DNA from 3 places in the Streptomyces sp. NPDC059092 genome. Region 2 is predicted to be linked to each of the others. Evidence: riboswitches for the same ligand, from Rfam matches in the RefSeq annotation. Region 2 holds a riboswitch; each other region holds the start of a gene.

Region 1 (5,262 bases), on a different contig from region 2:
GAACTGGCGGAGCGCGGCGTCCGGTTCAGCGTGGGGGTGGTCGGCCTCGACGCGCATCTGGAGCACGCGCGCCGGCTGCGCGCCGAGCTGCCCCCGCACGTCTACCTGTGGATCAACGCGGCCGAGGGGCACTCCTACACGGACGAGGAGGCCGCGCGGTGGACGGCGCTGGATCCACTGTTCCCGTACAGCCGCCATCCGCACCGCTCGGCCGGGCTGCCGTGCCGGACAGGCGAGTCGGTGATCTCGGTGGACGGTGAGGGTACGGTACGGCGCTGCCACTTCGTCCGCGCCGAACTGGGCAATCTCTACGACGGCTCGTACCGTCGCGCCCTCGCGCCCCGGGCCTGCCCACTGGCGGTGTGCGACTGCCATATCGGCTATGTCCATCTGGAGACGCTGCCGCTGTACGACGTCTTCGCGGGCGGGGTGCTGGAGCGGATCCCGGCGGGGGCGTGAGGTCACGCGGGGCCGCCCCCGCCGCCCGGGACCCGGGGCCGCGTCAGTGTTTCAGCGGGAGCAGGTCGGGCCTCTTCGCCTCGATGTGGTCGCCGGACGAGGCGCCGCGCAGCCTGCGCCCGATCCAGGGCACCAGGTACTCGCGCGCCCAGTGGATGTCGTCGCGCCGTACTTCGAGCGTGCCGCGCGGGGGCAGCGGCGGCCACGGCTGGTCCGGGTCGGCGGGGACGTCGACGCCCAGCACCTGCCCGGCGCGCAGCGCGACCCGGGTGTGTCCCTCGGCCGAGAGATGCAGCCGGTCGCCGTCCCAGGCCCGCCGGTCCTGGACGGTCCTGAAGGACCAGAGGTCGAGCACGGGGCAGTTGTAGCGGTCGGCGATGGCCCGCGTGTGTTCGTTGAACGTGGCGATCTTGCCGCGCAGATGGCGCAGAACGGGCACGCGGCGGGTGTCGAAGCCGGTGGCCAGCACGACCGTGCCGACGGCGTCGGTGAGGTCGGCGACGGCCCGCTCGAAGCGCTCGGCGACATCGTCGGGGTCGGTGCCGGGGCGGATGATGTCGTTGCCGCCCGCGCAGAAGGTCACCAGGTCCGGGGCGAGTTCCTTGGCCCGGGGGATCTGCTCCGCGACGATCTGGTCGAGGAGCCGGCCGCGTACGGCGAGGTTGGCGTAGCGGAAGTCGCCGTGTACGGGGTCGGCCGTCGCACCGGAGACCGGGAACTGGTCGGCGAGCAGGACCGCGAGCCGGTCCGCCCAGCCGACGAACAGACCGTCGGGTCCTGGATCTCCCACGCCCTCCGTGAAGCTGTCACCGATCGCCGCGTACGACCCGAATACCTTGTCTCTTCTTGCTCTCGAATCGTCTGCCACAGCAGAGTATTTTCCACCCGGCGATGTGACCTACGCGACCGTAGGCAAGGGTTGACGCGGGGTGAGAAATGCCATCGGTCAATTTTCATTCAAGTGGGAATAGCGAAAAGCCGTGCGGCCCGGCACATTCGGTGCCGGGCCGCGCGGAGAAAAGCGGGTGTCACGGTGGAACCGGACGGATCAGATGGAGACGCCGTTCTGCCGGAGGAAGGCCAGCGGGTCGACGTCCGAGCCGTAGTCCGGTCCCGTGCGGATCTCGAAGTGCAGGTGCGGTCCCGTCACATTCCCGGTCGCCCCGGAGAGCCCGATCTGCTGGCCCGGGGTGACGCTCTGGCCGGCCGAGACGGAGAGGGACGAGAGGTGGGCGTACTGGGAGTACATCCCGTTGTCGTGCCGGATGACGATCTGGTTGCCGTACGAGCCACCGTCGCCGGCGGTCACGACGGTGCCCGCGCCGACCGCCTTCACGGTGGTGCCGGTGGAGGCCACGAAGTCCACACCGGTGTGGTAGCCGCTGGACCAGCTTCCGCCCGCGGCGCGGTACGCCGTACCGACACCGACGCCGTCGACCGGCAGGGTGAAGCCGGAAGCGCTGCTCCGCGCGGCGGAGTTGGCGGCGGGCGCCGCGCTCTTGGCCGCCGTGGAGGACTTGCCGGACGAGGCGGCCTTCGACGACGGCTTCGACGGCTCGGAGGCCCTCGACGGCTTCGAGGTCTTCGACGACTTCGAGGCGGTGGGCGCCTCCGAGCGGGCGGTCGCGGGCTTGCCGCCGATGGTGAGCTTCAGGCCGGGGTGGATCAGCCCGGGGTCGGCGCCGACGGCCTGGCGGTTGTCCTCGTACAGCCGCTGCCAGCCGCCCCGCACGTTCTGCTCGTCAGCGATCTTGGAGAGGTAGTCACCCGCGACCACCGCGTACGTGTGCACACTCGTGTCCGCCGACCGCGTCACCTGCGTCGCGGCGGCCCCCTGCGGCGCCGCGGCGGGCAGCTTCTGGGCGGTGTGCGCGGTGGCGGGCGCGGCCTGCGGGGCGGCGGCGGGCGCGGCCTGCGGGGCGGCGGCGGGCGCGGCCTGCTGCGCGGCGTGCGCGCCGGTGGCGCCGATGAGCGGCAGCGCGATGGCGGCGCCACCGGTTCCGGCGGCGATGAATCCGCGCGAGAACGGGTTGGTCCTCGGACGGCGGTGCTTACCCTTCGCGGGCATGGCGAATTCCTCTCCGGCGCCTGCGAGGTGAGCTGTCGGGTTCGGGCTGGAGATGCCCGGCCGCGCATGGTGCGCGACTTCACCCCGAGCCGTCCCTGATGCCGGAGCACCGGAACGGCGTACTACCTGGGTCCCCCGCTCCTGCCACGCGTGAATGGGTGGATGGTGTCCCCGAGGCGGCGGCAGGATTCGGCGTTCCGCTCGGATTGAGGGTGAACGTAGGCGAGTGGGACGGCCGGAACAAGCCACCCTTTTCCGTCGGCGGCGCACACTCCTCTCCGGCGGAAGATCGCCGGTCACCCTGCGTGGAGGCCTCCCTCCAAATCCCTTTCGAGGTGGCCTTTCCCTTTCGCCCCGCCGCCACGGAACGTCACGGATATGATCCTGCTCACCCGGCGACACCCATCTCCCCCTCGATCGGGGCAGGTTATATGGAATCAGTCAATCCGGATAGATGCCTGTTTGGGCGTTTCCTCCCCTCGCGTCCTGTCCGTACGCGGACGCTCCCGCACCACCGCGCGGAACCGATCAGCCTCCGAACAGATGTCGTAGGGTCAGCAACCGACTCCGCCGGCGAACAGCGCCGACGGCAGACCTGGAGGAGCAGGCGTGACGCAGCAGTCACCGCAGGTCCCGTCCACCGAGCCCGAGCTGTCCGGAGTACGCAACTTCCGTGATGTCGGCGGCCTGCCGACCGTGGACGGACGGCGGGTACGGTACGGCGCGCTCTACCGCAGCGGACATCTCGCCCACGCCACCGCCGACGACACCGTCTTCCTCGCCGGCCTGGGTCTGCACACGATCTTCGACTTCCGCAACTCCGCCGATCTGAAGCTCGACGGCGCGGACGTGGAGCTGACGGGCGTACGCCACGTGAACATCCCGCTCTCCGACCCGGCCGACGGCGCCGAGTTCTGGCGGATGGTCCGGCACGGCGACCTCGACCAGCTCCGCTCGCTCCTCGGGGACGGCAGAGCGGCGGCCCGGATGACCGGCTCGTACGGCGCGATCGTCACGCAGCGCACCGCGGAGCACAGCCGCCTGCTGCACGCGCTCGCCGCGGACAGCCTCCCGGCCCTGCTGCACTGCGCGGCGGGCAAGGACCGGGCCGGCATCTCGGTCGCCGTGGCGCTGCTCGCGGTCGGCGTCGAGCCGGAGGCGATCGAGGCGGACTACCTCAAGTCGAACGACCCCCACCGCCGCTACGCCTTCCGCCGCGCCGACCGCACGCCCGGCGCGGCCTCGGGCGAGGCGATGGCGCTGCTCAGCCCGCTCTTCGACGCCCGCGCCGGATACCTCGCCGCCGCCTTCGAAGCCATCGGGGAGACCTGGGGCTCCACCGACCGCTATCTGTCCGACGGCCTCGGCCTCACGCCCGAGACCCGCGAACGGCTGCGCGCCCGCCTCCTGGACGAGGGCTGACGCCGCCGCGTTCCGTCGCGTACCGGGCCGTCACTGCCCCTGGGCTCCGAGGTGGAAGAGGAGATAGAGGAAGGCCGCGAAGATATGGCCGGCCACCAGATAGGCGAAGAGCCGGATCACCAGCCCTCGCGGGAACGTCTTCTCCTCGTTCATCACATGTTCCGGCGCTCCCTCACGAGGCACCGGGTGCTCTGTCTCCGACATGGCGAAGGCCTCTCTCAGCAGGTCAGGCGGGATGGACCGGGCCACCGAGGCACAGGTCCGCGGTCGGGCTCTGGAGCAGGGTGTGGACGAACAGCAGCTCGGTCCCCTCGGGGCCGGCCGCCGCGATGCGGTGCGGGGTGAGCGAGTCGAAGTGCGCGCTGTCCCCGGGGCCGAGCAGATGCAGGGCGTCGCCCAGGCTCAGCCGGAGCCGGCCGTCGAGGACGTACAGCCACTCCTCCCCGGGGTGCACCCGGACCAGGTCGCCCTGAGCCCCGTACGGCACTTCCAGCCGCAGTGGCTGCATGGCGCGGCCGGGACCGCCCGCCTGGTGGTACGTCCAGCCGTCGGCCTCGACGGGTTCGGCCCGGCCGGCCCGGACGATCGGCTCGCGCTCCGGCGGTGTCTCGCCGAGCAGTTCGGAGATGGTCGTCCCGTAGATCCGGGCCAGCCCCAGCAGCATGGGCAGGGAGGGCTGTCTGCGGCCGGTCTCCAGCCGGGAGAGATGGGCGGGGGAGAGCCCCGCCCGCCGGGCGGCGGCCTCCAGGGTGAGCCGGCGGCCACGGCGCAGTTCACGCAGGCGCGGCGCGACGTCGGGAAGCTGGTCGGGCAGCGCGTCGGCCGCCTCTCCGGCGGGGGGTGTGCTCATGTGTCCATTGCGCCAGGAACTTTCCTCCGAGGCAAATTTCTTACCTCGGAGGCAAAAGCGTCCGGGACGAACCAGCCAGGCCACCGGGACGTGGGCGAGGCCTGGCCCCGTCTCCCAGCCGTCCCCTACCGGTTGGCGACGGCCTGCTTCACCAGTGTCCTGCCGAAGTCCCACATCAGTCCGCCCCCGCCGTGTGCGTCGTCCATCACAGCCGTGAAGGCGGCCACGAAGCGGTCCACCTCGCGTTCCCCGATGATCAGGGGCGGGATCAGTTTGATCACTTCGAGATGGTCGCCGGAGACCTGGGTGAGGATGCGGTGCTTCTGGAGCAGCGGTACGACGACCATCTGGGCGAAGAGACCCTTGCGGGCGGCCTGGAGCATCGTCCAACGCCCACGCAGTCTGATCGAGTTCGGCCGGCCGAACTCGATGCCGATCATCAGTCCTCGGCCGCGTACCTCGT
Region 2 (5,262 bases):
CGCCGCGAACGATGCGATCGCGCAGTTCATCCACCTTGAGTACGCCGCGCCCGACCAGGACATCAGCCTCTACATCAACTCGCCGGGCGGCTCGATCAGCGCCATGTTGGCGATCTACGACACGATGCAGATCATCACCTGCGACGTGGAGACGACCTGTCTCGGCCAGGCCGCCTCGACCGCCGCCGTCCTCCTGGCGGCGGGCGCGCCCGGCAAGCGGATGGCGCTGCCCGGCGCCCGCGTCGTCCTCCGGCAGCCCGCCGCCGAGGAGCCGGTGCACGGACAGCCGTCCGATCTGATGATCCACGCGCAGGAGTTGCTGCGACTGCGGGACCTGGTCACCTCGACGCTGGCGCGCCACACCGGGCGGAGCACGGAACGGATCGCGGGCGCCCTCGACCGGGACACGATCTTCGACGCGCCGGGGGCCCGGTCGTACGGGCTGATCGACCACGTCGTCCAGAACCGCAAGACCTCCACGGGCGGGCGGTGAACGCCGGTGCTGCCGCCGGAACCACCCCCGCTGCCCGCCCTCACCCGGGCCGAGGGCGAGGTCGTCGACCACTACCTGCGGATCGTGGATCTGCTGGGCCGGATCAACCCGGCGCGCGGGACGGACACCTACGGCGCCCTGCGCGCGGCACAGGCGCTGCCGGCCCAAGCGGCGGGGCTGCTGGACGCCCTGACGGCCATGCACCGGCGGGGCGAGACCGAGCTGTACGCGGCGGCCCTGGCCCGGGCGTTGCGGACCCTCGACGGGGAACGGAGAGCCGCACGGGTCACCGTGCCGCCCGAAACGCCGACTTGAGGGCGCGCGGCGTTCCCGTATGGCCGCGTCCGTATGAGAAGGACTCGCACATTCGGCGTATGAACTGACTGGACGGAATCCGCGAGGCAAGTTGCGCGATCCGACCGGATTGTCGGCGCGCTTGATCGTTACGTCGCAGGTACGGCCCTCATCGACCCGCGCGGACCGAGGACGGAATCCCCCGTCGCCACCCACATGGACCAAGGGTGATGAACTTCACATATCGTCGTTTCATCTCGGAAATCCACGGGTTCCTGGGTCAAGATCCCTGGGACGACAAGCCCCCGCCACCCCTGGCGAGGCGGTCCGGGCGGACGCCGAGTCCTGCCGCCGTTCCGGATGTCGGGTCGACAGGAGTGGATCGGCAGGAGTGGAGGACCCAGGCGCTACGGGACGACGCCGGTCGTGGTCGTTCCTCGGGGTGAAGCCGTTCACGCGGCCGGGCAACTTCGCCAGCCCGAACCCGACAGGTCATCCTTCACAGGCGGCTGACGAAGGGTTGCGCATGACCGCGCAGACATATGTCCCGTCCCTGCTGTCCCGGGCGGGGGCCGTATCGGCCCTCACGCTGGCCGCGGTCACCGGCACGATGCTGGTACCCGGCGCGGCGTCGGAGGCCCAGGCCGCTCCGCACAGCGCCAAGGCCCTGAAGGTCGCGGCGTCGAAGAGGGGGTCTCCGTACAAGTACGGCGCGACAGGGCCGTACCGCTTCGACTGCTCGGGGCTGACGCTCTACTCGTTCAAGAAAGCGGGGAAGAGGCTCGCCCGTACCGCACAGGCGCAGTACAACCAGACCCGGCACATCTCCGCCTCCTCGCGGCGCCAGGGTGACCTGGTCTTCTTTCATTACGGGAGGAGCGTGTACCACGTCGGGATCTACGCGGGCAGGGGAAAGATCTGGCACTCGCCGAAGACCGGTTCGCTGGTACGGCTGGAGAAGATCTGGTCCAAAAAAGTCTGGTACGGCCGGGTCAGGTGAGCACGCGCCGGCCGCTCCACGCCCTTGGAGCCCCCGAAGGCTCAGGCCGGGGCGGCCGGTGCCAGCGGGGCCGTCCAGGGCAGCGCGATCCAGACGGTCTTGCCCCCCTCGTCGGTCGGGACGACCGACAGCCGCCCGCCGGCCTCCGCCGTCAGCGAGCGGATGATGACCATCCCTCGGCCGTTGTCCTGCTGGACGGCCGCGGGAAGCCGCTGGGGCCAGCGCGGATGGCTGTCGGTGACCCCGACACGCAGCTGCTCCCCGCGGTCGAGCCGTACTTCCACGGTGAACGTGGGCGACCGGCCGAAAGTGTGCTGCACGGCGTTGGTCGCCAGCTCGGAGACGATCAGCCGGACCGTGTCGGCCGTGGCCGTCCTGTCCGGCAGCCCCCAGTCGGCGAGGAGGTCGGCGACATATCGTCGGGCCGTGGGCACCGACGCGGGCTCGCTCGGCAGGGTGATGGATGCTTCCTGGTGGTCGGCCATGGCGACGCTGTCCCTTTCCCTCCGGACCGGACTCCGGCGCAGAGCTGATGACTGCGCGGACTGCCCCGGAACCGTGCTGCGCGACAGCCTGCCATTGATCGCACCATCCGTACCTCCGATCCACCGAGATCTGCATATATCTGTCGCTCAAAGCGGTGAACTCTGCAACCCGGGACCGTATTTGGACGCCGGAAAGATAACTTCTCCGCCTTGACGTCGTTTCGGTGCGACGGAGAAGGCAGCAGAGAGGTGATTCGGCCATGCGGCATATTCCGGTGGTACGTCGGCAGCGGCTCGGGGACGAATTGCGCAGACTGCGCCGGAGCGCGGGGCTCACCAGTGATCAGACGGCCCGGCTGCTCGGCTGGAACCAGTCGAAGGTGAGCAGGATCGAGACCGGCGTGAGCGGCGTGCGGGACGGGGATCTGGCGGCGCTCCTCGACGCCCTGGGGATCGAGGACCCGCGGCTGCGCTCGCTGCTGCGGGCCCTCGCGGGCACGGCCGACGGCGCGCCGGGGTGGTGGACGGCGTACCGCGCGGTGATCCCGCCCGCGTACCGGGACTTCATCACGCTGGAGTCCCAGGCGAGCACCGCGCACACGCTGGAGACCACCGTGGTGCCCGGACTGCTCCAGACCAGGGCCTATGCCCGCGCCGTGACCAGGTCCGCGCTGACGGGGACGCCGGACGGGACGGTGGACTCACTGGTCGATGTGCGGCTCGTCCGCCAGGAGGCATTGACGCGGTCGGCGGCGGCGCTGCGGCTGCACGCCGTGGTCGACGAGGCCGTGTTGCGGAGGGAGGTGGGCGGGCCCGAGGTGATGCGGGATCAGTTACGGCGGCTCACCGAGTCGGCCCGGCTGCCCCAGATCAGTCTCCAGGTCCTGCCGTTCACCGCCGGCGGCTATGCCGGGCTCACCGGTCCCTTCGTCATCTTCTCTTTTTCGAACATTACCGATCTGGATTTAGTCATTCTCGACCATTTAACGAATAGCCTCTATCTGGAACGGAAAGAGGACCTTGAGGCGTACCGCGTCGCCTTCCATGCGATGCAGGCACACGCCCTCTCGACACAGGATTCATTGGATCTCATCGCCGGGATCAATGACGGCGCGTAGGGAGCATCATGTCCGCTTGCCTCGCAGGGCCCTCCACCTCTCGTCCCTTACCCCTTTCACCCCCGCGGGGGTGGCGGCGCAGCAGCCACAGTGTCGGCGCCAACAACTGCGTGGAGTGCGCCCGCGGCGACGCGGGCGCGCTGGCCGTACGGGACTCCAAGAGCGTCGCCCGCCCCCACCTGGCCTTCTCGGCCGGCGCCTGGAGCTCCTTCGTCTCCGCGCTGGACGGGCGGGCACCGGTGTCGTAGGACCGGCCGTCAGCCCGCGCCCGGGGCCCCGGGCGCGGCCCCGGGCGCGAGCGCCACGACGGTGCGTACCGCCGCGCCGATCTGGTCCTCCGTCAGGTCGGCGCGGGCGGTCAGCCTGATCCGGGAGATGCCGTCCGGCACCGACGGTGGCCGGAAACACCCCACGGCCAGCCCGGCCGCCCGGCAGTGGGCGGCCCAGCGCACGGCCGCCTCGGGCGACGGTGCCTGTACGGAGACCACGGCGGCGTCGGGCCGAACGGCCGTCAGCCCCGCTCCGGTCAGCAGCCGGTGCAGCGTACGGGCCACCTCCCGGGCCCGCCCGGCCCGTTCGGGCTCACGCCGCAGCAGCCGCAGGCTCGCCAGCGCGGCGCCCACCGCCGCGGGCGCGAGCCCCGTGTCGAAGATGAACGTCCGCGCGGCGTTGACGAGATGGTCGATCACCTTGGCCGGTCCGAGGACGGCACCGCCCTGGCTGCCCAGGGACTTGGAGAGGGTGAGGGTCGTCACCACGTCCGGGGCGCCCGCGAGGCCCGCCGCTTCGACGGTGCCCCGGCCGCCCGTGCCGAGCACGCCCAGGCCGTGCGCGTCGTCGAGGAGCAGGGCCGCGCCCCGGCGGCGGCAGGCCGCCGCCAGTCCGGCGAGCGGCGCGGCGTCGCCGTCCACCGAGAAGACCGCGTCGCTCACGACCAGGGCGCGCCGCCCCGGGTGCGCGTCGAGTGTCTTGGCGACGGCCTCGGGGTCCGCGTGCGGTACGACGACGGTGTCGGCGCGGGAGAGGCGGCAGCCGTCCACGATCGAGGCGTGGTTGCCCGCGTCGGAGAGGAGGAGCCCGTCGCGGGCGGTGAGCGCGGTGAGGGCGGCGAGGTTGGCCGCGTAACCGGACGAGAGGACGAGCGCGGCCTCGAAGCCGCAGAACTCGGCCAGCTCCCGTTCCAGTTCCGCGTGGAGGGCGGTGCTGCCGGTGACCAGCCGGGAACCGGTGGCGCCCGCGCCCCAGCGGCGGGCCGCCTCGGCGGCGGCGCCGGTCACGGCGGGGTGCCGGGTGAGGCCGAGGTAGTCGTTGCTCGCCAGGTCCAGGAGGGCGGAGTCGGCCGGGCGCGGCCGGAGCGTACGGACCAGACCCGCCCGCTCGCGGCGCAGCGCCTCGCCCTCGGTCCAGTCGAAGGGGTCGGAGGGGGGCGTGCGGTCGGCCGGACGCGGGGAGCCGGACCGGTGCGAGAGGCCGGACGGGTCGAGGTGATCGTGGTCCATCGGTCCCGTCCTTTTGTAGGCAGCTCACAGACCTTAACCGTCGTCGAACCCATTTTTGGTGTGGCTATGCACACACCTCGATCCGATGGCCTTGTGGGATTCCTCCGTGGTCATGAAGCGCCCCGGTAGGTCAGGATCGACGGTATGGATCTGCTGAACACGCTGGTGGAGAAGGGCCTGCGGCGCGAGCCGCCGACCCGTGAAGAAGCGCTCGCCGTGCTGGCGACCTCGGACGACGAGCTGCTCGATGTGGTCGCGGCGGCCGGCAAGGTGCGCCGTCAATGGTTCGGGCGGCGGGTGAAGCTGAACTATCTGATCAACATGAAGTCCGGCCTGTGCCCTGAGGACTGCTCGTACTGTTCCCAGCGGCTCG
Region 3 (5,262 bases), on a different contig from region 2:
GACCAGCGCGAGGAAGGCCGCCCGTCCCGTGAGCCGGGAGCGGCGGTCCTGCCTGCGGTTCTGCGAGCGGTACACCCGCGCCGCGGTCTGCTCGCCGAGCAGCCGCAGTCTGGTCGAGGTGGAGAACCGGTCCCGGTTCCCGGCCATGGCCCGCCTCCCCTGTCACGTACGTACGTCCCCGGATACGGTACGGGACCGCGGCCGGGGACGTACGGACGACGGGCGGACGACCGCCCGTGACGGGTTACCAGTTATGGGTTACCGGCTACGGGCTACGCGGAGCGGAAGCGCGGGAACGCGCTGCGGCCCGCGTACACCGCGGCGTCGTCGAGGATCTCCTCGATGCGCAGGAGCTGGTTGTACTTGGCGACGCGGTCCGAGCGGGCCGGGGCGCCGGTCTTGATCTGACCGCAGTTCACGGCCACCGCGAGGTCGGCGATCGTGACGTCCTCGGTCTCACCGGAACGGTGGGACATCATGCACTTGAAGCCGTTGCGCTGGGCCAGCTCGACGGCGTCCAGGGTCTCGGTCAGCGAACCGATCTGGTTGACCTTGACGAGCAGGGCGTTGGCCGAGCCCTCCTCGATGCCGCGGGCGAGGCGCTCCGGGTTGGTGACGAAGAGGTCGTCGCCGACGATCTGGACCTTGGAGCCCAGCTTGTCGGTGATGACCTTCCAGCCGGCCCAGTCGTCCTCGTAGAGCGGGTCCTCGATGGAGACGAGCGGGTAGGCGTCGACCAGCTCCTCGTAGTACTCGGTCATCTCGGCGGCCGAGCGCGACTTGCCCTCGAACTCGTAGGAGCCGTCCTTGTAGAACTCGGACGCGGCGACGTCGAGCGCGAGCGCGATGTCGCGGCCGGGAACGTAACCGGCCTCCTTGACCGCTTCGAGGATGAGGTCGAGCGCGGCGCGGTTGGACTCCAGGTTGGGCGCGAAGCCGCCCTCGTCGCCCAGACCGGTCGAGAGGCCCTTCTGCTTCAGGACCTTCTTGAGCGTGTGGTAGACCTCGGCACCCCAGCGCAGCGCCTCGGAGAAGGACTCCGCGCCGATCGGGGCGATCATGAATTCCTGGATGTCGACATTCGAATCGGCGTGCGAGCCGCCGTTCAGGATGTTCATCATCGGAACGGGCAGCAGGTGCGCGTTCGGGCCGCCCAGGTAGCGGAAGAGCGGGAGGTCGGACGCCTCGGAGGCGGCGTGCGCGACGGCGAGGGAGACACCGAGGATGGCGTTGGCGCCCAGCGAGCCCTTGTTCTCGGTGGCGTCCAGGTCGATCATCGCCTGATCGATCAGACGCTGCTCGGTGGCGTCGTACCCGACCAGCTCCGGGCCGATCTGCTCGATGACGGCGAGGACGGCCTTCTCGACACCCTTGCCCAGGTAGCGGTTGGCGTCTCCGTCGCGGAGTTCGACGGCCTCGAACGCACCGGTGGAGGCACCGGAGGGGACGGCAGCACGACCCGTGCTGCCGTCGTCGAGGCCGACCTCGACCTCGACCGTGGGGTTGCCACGGGAGTCGAGGATTTCCCGGGCTACGACGACGTCGATGGACGGCACGAGCATCTCCTTCTGGGATGTGACGCGTGGGTGCAGGGTCTCTTGGCCTTGCGCCATGAGCCTAACCGGCTCCGGGTCATCGGCCAGCCGGTGCCCGCCCCCTAAGACGCTCCCGCCCGTACGGACCGCCCGTACGGACCGTTCGTACGGACCGTTCGTACGGACCGTTCGTACGGACCGCCGCTACCGGCCGGTAGCGGGACCGGTGACGGCGAGCGGCGGATACGGGGCCCGACCCGGCGCGTACGGGGGTGACGCGCCGGGCCGGGGAGAACGGGTCAGCTCAGGTGGAGCTGCTGACCCGGGTAGATGACGTCCGCGTCGGGGACGATGTCCTTGTTCAGGTCGAAGACCTTCTCCCAGCCACCCTTGACCTTCTGGGCGGTGGCGATCTTGGAGAGGGTGTCGCCGGACTTGACCTTGTACTCGCCGTCACCCTTCTTGATCGTGGTGGGACGGCTCTGGCCGCGCGAGGCCGGCTGCGCCTCGTCACGGCTCGACTGCTGCGGCTGCGCCTGCTGGCTCGGGGCGGACTTCTGCGTACCGGAGTTGCTGGAGCCGCCGGAGTTGCTGGAGCTGCCCGAGTTGCTGGAGCTGGAGGAACCGGAGTCGGAACCGGAACCGGAGCCGGTCGAGCCGCCGCCGTTCGAGGCGCCGGAGAGGTTCACGCCGCAGTTCGGCCAGGCGCCCTTGCCCTGGCCCGCGAGGACCTTCTCGGCGACGGCTATCTGCTGCGACTTGGATGCCTGGTCGGCGCGCTGGGCGTAGGAGGTGCCGCCGTACGCGGCCCAGGTGGAGGGGGTGAACTGCAGGCCGCCGTAGAAGCCGTTACCCGTGTTGATCGACCAGTTGCCGCCGGACTCGCACTGGGCGACCTGGTCCCACTCGGAGGTGGTGGCGGCGGAGGCGGCGGTGGCACCGAGCAGGGGGGCCGCGACGGCGGCACCGGTGATCCCGGCGAGCGTCACGTAGCGAACGGCCTTGGACGGGCGACGGTGCTTGGCCTTGCTGGAACGCAGCTGCATGGAACACATCTCCTCACCGACGCCTACGAGGTGAGCTGTCGGGTTCGGGCCAATGAGTTGCCCGGCCGCGTGCTTGCACACGCGGCTTCACCCCAAGCCGGCCTCCAGCCGTCTCTCGACGGCCGGGCCCGGCACAAACCTTTGGGTCCCCCGCTCCTGCCTTCGGCGCTTGAAGCGACGATTACTCCCCCCGACCGACGGCAGGATTCGGCGTGACGGTCGACGAGGCCCGCGGTGCGAGCGGTTCAGACCGTAATCACAGCCCTGCCCGTTGTTCAAAGGAGCACATCCCGGAAAAAACGCCCTTACCTCCCCCGGCGGACAATACGTTTCCGCAGGTGAGAACCGGATTGACCCAACCCCCGGGGAGAAGAGCCCGAGTTGCGGCGAAGAGACCCTTGTCTCACTTGCACAGAAGTGGACATACGGTCGCTAACTGACCGTGTTCCGCCCGGAGATCGGAGGCGCTGGCCAGGACGGACGCAGCCGAAGAGACGTCAACGGGGCCCCGTTCAACGGCACTCGCCCGCGCCCGCCCCGGAGCCGCCCGCTCCGGTCGCGGGGCGGCCGACGCGGGTTGCCGGACCCGTCGGAACCGTGGCCGCCGGAGCCGTCCGCCCGGGGCGCCGAAACCGGCCGCTCCGACCCCGAAAGCGGCGGCTCCAGCCCCGGAACCAGGCGTTCCTGCCCTGGAATCAGACGCTCCGGTCGCCGGGGAACACACACCGGTGCCGAAGCCGCCCGCGGCCGTCGTCGGCACCGTGGGCGCCGGAGCCGGGAGGCCAGGGACCGGGGGGCCGGGGACCGGGAGCCGGCGGCCGGGGACCGGGGGCGCCGGAACCGGGGGCCCGGGGCGCCGGAGCAGCCCGCTCCGGACCCGGGACCGCTCTCCCCGGTCGCCGGAGCCGCAGGCCGCCAACGCCGGAACCGGCGGCTCCGGTCATCGGAACCGCCGGCCCCTGGCCTCGCGCGGGTGGCTCAGACCCAGCCGCCGACGACCTTCTGCCCGCCGGTCGCCAGGGTGAGGTGGCCGCCGACCGTGGTGACGACCCTCTCCACCTCGCGCTCCACGCCCTCCGTGAGCCTGCCCCCGTCACGCGCCCCTCCGGACCCGCGGGACGCGCGACTGTCCGCCCCGCGCTCCTCCGTCGTGCCGCCCGGCGTGGCGCTCTCGTCGGCCGCCTGGCCGCGGTGCTTGCCCTTGGACGCGCCGCCCTTGCCGTCGGCGTCGTCCTCGCCCGCCGCGGAACCGGTCGCCCCGGGGCTCGGGCTGGTGGAGTCCGAGGACTCCTTCCCGTTGTCCTCAGCGCCCGCGCCCTTGCCGGTGCCGGCCGCGTCGTCACCGGACCGCGAGGCGCTTTCCGACGGATCGGTCGACGGGCTTCCGGACGGGTCGGTGCTCTCGCCCCCGCCCGTCACGCCCTCCACGACGCCGGAGACGGCGCCGCCGACCGCCTTCGTCAGCCCGGAGACGCCGGCGCAACTGGACCACGCCTGCGCCCCCTGGGCGGCGAACACCTTCTCGGCCACGGATATCTGCTGCGAGCGGCTGGCGAGGTCGGGGCGCGCGGCGTAGTCCGCGCCCCCGAACTCGTCCCAGGTCTCCTGGGACATCTGGAGCCCGCCGTAGAACCCGTTGCCGAGGTCGGCGCTCCAGGTTCCGCCGCTCTCGCACTCGGCCACGTGGTCCCAGGTGGAGCCGTCCGCCGCGTTGGCGGCGCCGGCGCCGAGCAACGGGATCGCGATCGCGGATCCGGCCACCCCGGCGGCGACGAGAAGTGCAGGGGCCTGACGAGGTCGACGGTGTCGGCCGTTCCGGGACATGCGGTTGCCTTCCGTGTGACTGTCAATTCAACTCCGGCATGGTGTTGCCTGAGTCGACGTGAACGTAGCGGTACTCGAATGCTTGTCACAAGTCGATGCAGCGGAGATCACGTGAAAGTCACAGTATTGACGAACCGTCAGGCAATTACCGGCCGGACAATGGCGCGAACTGCACCGGAAGCGTACGCAATCCCCTCATGATGAGCCCGCCACGCCAGCGCAAATCGGAAGGATCTTCCGCAAGCCGCACATCGGGAAGGCGGGTCAGCAGGGTGGCGATCGCCGTCTGCCCCTCCACGCGGGCGAGCGGAGCGCCCAGGCAGTAGTGGATGCCGTGCCCGTATCCGAGGTGCTGATTGTCACGGCGCCCGAGGTCGAGCAGGTCGGGGTCCGGGAAGCGCTCCGGGTCACGGTCGGCGGCGGCCAGCACGACCAGTACGGGGTCGCCTGCCGCGATCCGCTGCCCGCCCAGGGTCAGCGGCTCGACGGCGTACCGCCAGGTCGCCATCTCCACGGGCCCGTCGTGACGGAGCAGCTCCTCGACCCCGGTCGCCAGCAGCCCGGTCTCGCCGGCGGCCAGGGAAGCCTGCAGGCGTTCACGTTCGGCCGGATTCAGCATAAGCGTGTACATGCCATTACCGATGAGATTCACCGTGGTCTCAAAACCGGCGAACAGAATGATAAAGGCCATCGCCGCAGCCTCATTCTCGGTCAAATGCTCACCGTGATCGCTCGCCCGGATCAGACCGGAGATCAGATCGTCGCCCGGATTCTCTCTTTTACGGTGGATGAGTTCGGCCAGATAGCCACGCATCTTCTTCACCGAGCGGGCGACCCCACCGCGCGGACCGCCCGCA

The links. A riboswitch is a leader RNA that binds a small molecule or an ion and turns the genes downstream of it on or off. The one in region 2 is predicted to bind cyclic di-AMP.
Region 1: another riboswitch for cyclic di-AMP. It lies ahead of ACFXPL_RS13030 (peptidoglycan DD-metalloendopeptidase family protein); the one in region 2 lies ahead of ACFXPL_RS04205 (C40 family peptidase).
Region 3: another riboswitch for cyclic di-AMP. It lies ahead of ACFXPL_RS32330 (transglycosylase family protein); the one in region 2 lies ahead of ACFXPL_RS04205 (C40 family peptidase).

What each region holds. Positions count from the first base shown of each region.
Region 1 covers NZ_JBHZEJ010000017.1:18,533-23,794, forward strand. The annotation lists gene ACFXPL_RS13020 (STM4011 family radical SAM protein) at 1-459, shown strand, start outside; gene ACFXPL_RS13025 (SGNH/GDSL hydrolase family protein) at 503-1,327, opposite strand; gene ACFXPL_RS13030 (peptidoglycan DD-metalloendopeptidase family protein) at 1,508-2,527, opposite strand; cyclic di-AMP (ydaO/yuaA leader) riboswitch at 2,532-2,698, opposite strand; gene ACFXPL_RS13035 (tyrosine-protein phosphatase) at 3,137-3,949, shown strand; gene ACFXPL_RS13040 (DUF6126 family protein) at 3,980-4,153, opposite strand; gene ACFXPL_RS13045 (helix-turn-helix domain-containing protein) at 4,176-4,799, opposite strand; gene ACFXPL_RS13050 (aspartate aminotransferase family protein) at 4,925-5,262, opposite strand, start outside.
Region 2 covers NZ_JBHZEJ010000004.1:129,396-134,657, forward strand. The annotation lists gene ACFXPL_RS04195 (ATP-dependent Clp protease proteolytic subunit) at 1-493, shown strand, start outside; gene ACFXPL_RS04200 (hypothetical protein) at 500-808, shown strand; cyclic di-AMP (ydaO/yuaA leader) riboswitch at 1,114-1,310, shown strand; gene ACFXPL_RS04205 (C40 family peptidase) at 1,314-1,787, shown strand; gene ACFXPL_RS04210 (ATP-binding protein) at 1,829-2,272, opposite strand; gene ACFXPL_RS04215 (helix-turn-helix domain-containing protein) at 2,533-3,390, shown strand; gene ACFXPL_RS04220 (DUF397 domain-containing protein) at 3,399-3,638, shown strand; gene ACFXPL_RS04225 (8-amino-7-oxononanoate synthase) at 3,648-4,889, opposite strand; gene bioB (biotin synthase BioB) at 5,034-5,262, shown strand, end outside.
Region 3 covers NZ_JBHZEJ010000081.1:7,433-12,694, forward strand. The annotation lists gene ACFXPL_RS32320 (septum formation initiator family protein) at 1-147, opposite strand, end outside; gene eno (phosphopyruvate hydratase) at 273-1,562, opposite strand; gene ACFXPL_RS32330 (transglycosylase family protein) at 1,835-2,581, opposite strand; cyclic di-AMP (ydaO/yuaA leader) riboswitch at 2,587-2,759, opposite strand; gene ACFXPL_RS32335 (transglycosylase family protein) at 3,560-4,342, opposite strand; gene ACFXPL_RS32340 (cytochrome P450) at 4,551-5,262, opposite strand, start outside.